Regions from separate parts of the Bradyrhizobium sp. LeoB3 genome, predicted to be linked through region 1. Evidence: riboswitches for the same ligand, from Rfam matches in the RefSeq annotation. Region 1 holds a riboswitch; the other holds the start of a gene.

Region 1 (3,403 bases):
CAGCCCTTGGCGCAGCCCGAAACGTGGAGGCGCGCGTCCGCGGCGATGTGCGGCGCAAGCGCGGCAGCCAGCGTGCGGGTATCGGCAAGAGCCTCGCGGCAGCGCGGCGCGCCGCTGCAAGCGATGACGCGAAGCGCTGGCTCATCGGCCTCGGTGATGAGGTCCGCACCGCGCGGCATCGTGCGTGCTCCCTCAGCAAGAATCATCCGCCACGGTGTCATACGCAACCCTTGCGCATCTGCGGCAATAAGCCGAAGTGCCGAATGGGGCAGTTGCCCGAATGCGACGCCGACCATCGCACCCAGCGGACAAAGACCGGGACGAGGCACAGCGATCGTCGGTGTGGGCTCGGTCCTACCGAGCAGTGCATCCGGCAATCTCGCGCCGGCCATGATGTGGGCGGCCATGCGCCCTCGCCTGCCGCTGGTGCCGCCTGAGGTAATGAACCATTCGGCAAGCGCGACTGCAACGCTCACAGCGTCGCCGCGCGTAACGGAGCGACCAAACTCAGCGCCATCGGCGCGCACCAAAAGGCCGCCCGCGCGGCCACGCTCGATCCGAATGTCCGCGGATGCGCCAGCAAGCACCCGTTCCTTGCCGTCATCGACAGCGAAGCCAAATTTGGTCGGAAGAGCTAGCCAACTGCCGGCAAGGGCCTGCTCCAGTTCGGCTGCGAGCGAACGCGTGTCATCGCCTATGCCCCAGAACGGTGTCACCAGGATGTTGCGATGCGACTCGGCCTCCGGATCATGGTCAAGCAGCTTCAATTGGGCGAGACCGTCGAGCAGAGACAAGTGTCCCTGATCACTCACGCCTCTGATCTGGAAGTTGGCCCGGCTGGTCAAGTCGATCAAGCCGTTGCCGTAACACTCTGCCAGATCAGCCAGCCCTGCCGCCTGTGCCGCATCGAGCCTTCCGCCATAGGGGCGCACGCGGACCACGAGCCCGTCGCCTGACTGCATCGGCCGCAACGCGCCAGGGCACCAGCCCTTGATAGCGACCGTACTCATGACGCCTCGCGCGGCGCAGCCGCGATCGAATTTCGGCGCGTCTTCCAGAGTGATGCCAAGCCAGTGACGACCGTGACAGGGACTTTTGCGAGCGTGTTCATTCCGCGGCTTCTGGCAGGGCGGCGATAGGTGGAATGCGAGCGAGCGATTGTTTGCGGAAGATCTCCGGCCGGCTGCGCCATGGCACGATGCCATCGGGTGCCGCCGCGTAAGCTGACGCGCCGGCAATCACGTCGTGCGCGTTGCCATCGGACAAGCGACCGTAGACATAGGACCACCGTCCCGGCGCGCTGAGCGCGACCGAGCAGCCCTGGTTACAGGCGGACAGGCATTCGACGGGAACGACGACGCCGTCAGGCACGCCCGCGTCGAGAATAGCGGCATGCAGGCGCGCACCGGGCGTAATCTCGCCTTCCCCGAGCGTCTGGCCCGGGCGGCATGTGATGCAAACGTGAAGAGTGACGATCATCGCCCCTTCCTGAATTGACGGCGGGAAGCGATGAGGTGCACGAACCGTCCTTGAGGAGGCTTCGCTTTCCCCGTCGCGGAACACCCCGTCCGCCGGTCTCAACGTTGCGCTGGCAGGTCTCCCGGCTTGCGGAGCAGGGTCTTTCCCTTCGATCCCCGCCTTCCCGATCCCCAGCTGATCAGTGGCTTCGGGCATCTCTCCGGTCACGGTCGCGGGGGCGGCTGCTTTTCAGGCCAAGCCGTTTGGCTCGAGCCCTATCGCATTCCCTCTTCGCCTGTCGCAGAACAGGCACCAACGCGGGCCGACCATTTGCTCTGGGCCGCAACTTGTCAAGCCAAAGGGACCACGCCGGATGATGTCCGAACCAGATGCCGCCGAGGACGGGGACATCGTCGCGCCCGAGGGCTCCACCGACGCCCGCCACGCCATCAAAATGGCGAAAAAGGAGATGGTCCGCGAAAGATCAGGGCGACCAAGGGCGGCGAAGAGGGACTGATCGGGCGCAGGTGATAAGCCAGGGCTAGCTCGGTAAAGCTTTCGTCGATCACTAGACGGCCGACACGCGGCAGGATCGAAAGAAGTTCACTCTGATCATGATGCTTTCCGTCGGGATCGTTCGGGTTGACCACGATCGCGAGCTCAGCCCTCGCGAGCGCCTCGAGTTCCCGCCGCGATGGTCTCGTGATACGCTCGCGGACCGCTGAGCCGCTCGCCGAGCGCTCCAGCTATGGCGGCTTCGAGCCAGCCGGCATTAATCGAGCGGCGCCGGTTCGCATCGCGCATCATGCATGACCACCCTGCGAAGACCGGGGCGCGCAGCACGAAGAGAACAGCGGTCAGGCGAGCTGGAATGAAGTTTGCCACATCATCGATGCGCGCGCCGCAGCCCAACCAAGAGCTTCGTGTCGCGGCGTATGATGGCCGATCATAGAGTCCAGTGCGTTGATCGCCTTGTAGCCGGCAATGCCAGGTACCCCACCCCGACCAAGCCGGGATTTCTACTTCAGCAAATATGCGCCTGCGAATTGTTCGGCCATCACCGCACGTTCTTCTTCAGTTTGACCCAAATGCGACATCGACCCGTGATGGTCCTTCGCATCCAGCGTATGATGGTCATTTCGATTTAGCACCTCCTCCATCCCTGCCGGATCAGGCTGCGTTGTCTCGTCGAGGATCGGCATGGGCATTTCGGTGGCAGGGCCTGGCGCGGCGAACGCTAAACTAGTCACAACCGATAGCGGAATGCCGAGTTGCACTCGGGGGAAGCTCCCTTCGAGGGCGTGATCGCGGCCTCGTGGGAGGGCCGCTACAGGTCACCTCCGCGGCCGAAGTCTCTCCGCGAAATCATGAAGCAAAAGGAAAGCAATGAGCGCGATTGACCACTGGTGAGTCGTGCGACATACGGATCTTTCTTTACAGGCGTCTCTGGTTGCTCAAATATCTTCTGCGGTGGGTCAGATATCCCCCTCCACATCTGTCACAGATAGGGAGGCTCTTCTATGATCCTATTCAGGATAGTCTTCGCAGTAAGCGCTATCTTGCTAACCAGGGATGCATTTGCGGAGCCGGGGAATCTGGATCGGGACAGCCCCATTTCGCTTTGGGTCGCCAGCAGACTGCACCGATCTGGGAATGACATACGTGAGGAGTGATTCAAAAGGGGACGGTGACAAATGCTGGACTGGAACGAAAGTGTATTGTTCAGGTTATCCCGCCCCTGAAGTTGCATTCATCGGTTATGATGCTTGTGACGGTTTTCAATGTCATCGAACGATGTGCGGTAGCAATCCCAGTCCGGGTCCGAGGGTAATCGCAAGTGAGTCTTGGTACTTCTGTCCTGCCTGCGGCAGTGCAAATATTAGAAGGATCTTGAGATTGAACAAAGTTCCTAACGCACAGATTGCGGGTGCTTGTCCGTGGCGAT
Region 2 (3,403 bases), on a different contig from region 1:
CGATGCTTCGATCCCGCGCGACGATTGCTGGCCGACTTGCAGCGCCAGGCCGGCGGGATTGTTGGGATCCGGGACCAGCAGGTTGTTCTTGACGATTTCGTAACCTGCCAGCGTCCATTCACCACGGCCGCCCCAGAATGATTGCTTGACCCCGACCTCGGTTTGCTTGCCCGTGGCAAGCTGGAAGGTTTTCTGCGTGGCCGACAGCGAGATGAGATTGGTGACGGGATCAACGGCTGTCGCATATTGTCCGTAAAAGGCGAGGTTCGAGACGGGCGTGTAGACCACGCCGGTTCGCCAGCTCGTACCCGACAGCGAGATATCGAAATTATTCGCTGGTGTCCTGTAATCGGTGCGGTCGACATCCGGCCGGTCGAACCTGATGCCGCTTACAACGGACAACTGATCGGTTAGCGACAGCCGGTCCTCGGCAAACAACGCATATTGATTGACGATCGCATTGTAGCCGGGCGTGGTTCGCGTCGTGGAGGTCGCAAAAGACCCCATGTCGCCGGCATAGGGGCTAACCGAAGATGCGCCGCCATAGGGCGAATTGTTGGTGTGGGTAAAATCGATCCGGTTGACGTCGAAGCCCGCAACGAACTCGTTGGCGAAGCCCAGCAGATGACCACGAAACGTTGCGTCCATCCGGTTACCGACCTGCGCCTGGTCGTGGAAGATCTCGATGTAGCTGGTTCGGTCGATCAACCGTGTTGCAGGATTCCAACTATAGTTCTCGACATCACGCCAATGCCGACGGCTGGTCAGGTAGTAGAGTGTGTTCTGGACCTTGACTCCGCCCGTCACGTCCCACTCGGTCTTGAACTGGCTCCAGTTATCCTGATAGCGGATCGCGCTGTCGAGGACGTTGTAGTTCTTGAACCGCAACGTGTCGTCGATCCCGCCGTTGATCAGCGGTGTGCCGAAATAGCGCGAGGGGCTTCGATTGCCGTAGTCGTTCGAGAGTGTGAAAGCGAGGTTTTCGGCGGCCTGGACCCGCACTGCGGCGGAGACCGCAACATTCGACGTCTCGTCGCGATCAACCCAGCCGTTCGACATGTTGCCGATGGCATTGACGCGATAGGATACGTTCGGATTGATCGGGCCGCCGCTATCCACCGCAATGCGTCGCGTCGTATTGGTGTCGAGCGATATCTCGGCATCGTTGTAGGGCGTCGTGACCGGTTTCTTGGGGATCACATTGACGATCCCACCAATCGCGCCTTCCCCGTACAGAACGGAGGCCGGCCCGCGCATGACCTCGATGCGATCCGCCGACCACGTATCGAATGGAAAGGTCACGGTTCCTGCGCCAACATAGAGGCGAGTGCCATCATACAGCGTCATCACCGAATTGCTTCCGGTGAAGCCGCGCGTGCTCAACGAGAGGCCGCCATTGCCCGGCGCCGGGCTCGCGGTAAAGCCCACTGCGTTCTGGGTGACCGCGTCCGTGACATTATGCTGGCCGCGTTCTGCGATGGTCTGCGACGTAATCGTTTCGACGCTGGCGGGCGTCTGCAGCGGGGTGAGATTGAGGCGGCTGCCACTCGCGTTCTGCTTGTTCAGGTTTAGCGTCGGAGATGGCGTGTCGGACGTTGCGGTCGAGGGCGTAGTGCTTCGCGCCGCCGGGCTCCGGCTCGACTGAGACTGCGCAGGTCGCGCCGCGGAAGTTGAACGCTGATGATTGAGACGCTTTGCCGCAGGCTTTTGCGGCTGGATAACGCTCACTGGAGGCAAGACATGGGACGTCTCAGGCTGCTGGGCCTTTGCCGAAGAAGATTCGAGCAGGAGAACCGGCAGGAAGTATCTGAAAGCGAGCCGCGCAGCATCACGCTGCCTTGCGATAGTAACGATAGAGAGCACGAGCAGACCTCGGTATGACGTCAGTGGCACGTCACCGCAAACGAGGTCTCGCTCGAACGTGCCTATGGCACGCCGGACGAAAACAATGTCTGTACTCCCCGACCGACATTCTTGCGTGTGACCACGGCTGACGGCAGGTCTCCTGGCTTGCGGGTCCCAACCCTTCGTCGCCTTCCCAGGACCGAGGCTCCCAGTGGCGCATGACGAAAGATTCGCCGCTCACAGTTGCGGGGGCAGCCGCGGCATAGAGGAGAAAGTCCCCGCACCGCGTTCCCTTTTGATCCCCGTTAGGGGAACCGTCGGTCGCGATCTAGGAGATTGTCTGAGCCGAAGTCAATCCTGTCACAGAGTAGGCATCAGGACACCGCGCGCATCCACGTCGCGGCGAAGGATATGCAGCTCTTCCGCCGTGGGCGCCTCGGTTTCGGGCACCGACGAAAGGTCGCCGAGGTCGAATCCGGTGGCATCCTGCAGCTCATGCCGGTTGACGCCACGATGGATCGAGCGGACCTTCATGCGCCCGGCTTCGCGGTCGAAGTCGAACAGACATTTGGGGGTAACGACCATGCAGGGGCCGCCCCAGTCGAGGCCGAGCTTCCTGCGTCCTTCGATCCCTCCCGGATAGCCGACGCCGGAGACGTAATCGACCTTCTCGACGAAGTTGCGCCGGTCATGGTGCGGCATCATCACATATTCGCGCCGGAACAGCGTCATATGCTCGGGCTGCAGGATCGGGCCGACGAGGCGAACCTTGGGCCGGTCGTGCGGACCGACGCAAACACTGTTGATGTTGCCGACGCGGTCCACCTGTACCGCGCTGCTGAATCCAAAGCTCACATCGCCGCGTTTGAGCACGAACTGGCCGGGATAGTCGACCATCTGGGACTCGCAGGGCAGGTCGCGCAGCATCGCGCTGTGCTCGGAGTCGGGCAGCCGGTCGATCTCGCTGAAGTCCGGGTTATGATAGCAGCCAGCGAGCAGGATGGTCAGGTTCGGTGCGTGCATGCGCTTGGCGAGCTCCATGGCCGCAAGCGGGATGCCGGTCCCGAACAGGGCCGCCGCGGCCCCCGTGAGGAGACCGGTGAAGCCGACCTCGGCATCGGCAAAGCTGCGGGCCAGTGCGACGGCGAGCGTTTCGTTGAGCGTGGCGGGCGCGGTCATGCAAGGCTCCCGAGGTCGGCGAGACGGGAAAGCTGGGCGGCGCCGAGCTTGTCCAGATAAGCGAAGTGGTCCACCGGCCGGCGGACCCAATCATCAAGGTAAGCGGCGAAGGTGCCGTCGTTTGCAGAGGCCGCCACATAGGCATCGAGATGGGTATCATCGGCTAGGTAGCGCCCCAGCGTCGGCGTCGGATGCGATCCCCACGGCACCTCGACCACGGCGCTGATCCGATAGGAGGGCAGCTCGACGAAACGGGCGTGCCGCTTGATGAAGGATTTTGCTACGATCTTTTCCGCGGTGACGATGACATGCTCGCACGAGCGGGCCATCAGCACGTCGCCGCTCTGCGGCAGCAGCCGCCGCGCCGGCGTTACGATGT

Evidence for each region. Region 1 has a riboswitch for cobalamin ahead of ACZXDY_RS32525 (DUF1636 family protein). Riboswitches for the same ligand answer to the same signal wherever they lie in the genome.
Region 2: another riboswitch for cobalamin. It lies ahead of ACZXDY_RS00575 (TonB-dependent receptor); the one in region 1 lies ahead of ACZXDY_RS32525 (DUF1636 family protein).

The regions. Positions count from the first base shown of each region.
Region 1 is NZ_JBVBEF010000071.1:4,172-7,574, reverse strand. Features, by position in the region: gene cobG (precorrin-3B synthase) at 1-1,010, opposite strand, end outside; gene ACZXDY_RS32525 (DUF1636 family protein) at 1,108-1,479, opposite strand; cobalamin riboswitch at 1,574-1,790, opposite strand; gene ACZXDY_RS32520 (hypothetical protein) at 1,908-2,108, opposite strand; partial or broken gene ACZXDY_RS32515 (CobD/CbiB family cobalamin biosynthesis protein) at 2,161-2,456, opposite strand; gene ACZXDY_RS32510 (hypothetical protein) at 2,478-2,660, opposite strand.
Region 2 is NZ_JBVBEF010000001.1:147,489-150,891, forward strand. Features, by position in the region: gene ACZXDY_RS00575 (TonB-dependent receptor) at 1-1,863, opposite strand, end outside; cobalamin riboswitch at 1,979-2,179, opposite strand; gene ACZXDY_RS00580 (hypothetical protein) at 2,206-3,024, opposite strand; gene ACZXDY_RS00585 (CoA transferase subunit A) at 3,021-3,403, opposite strand, start outside.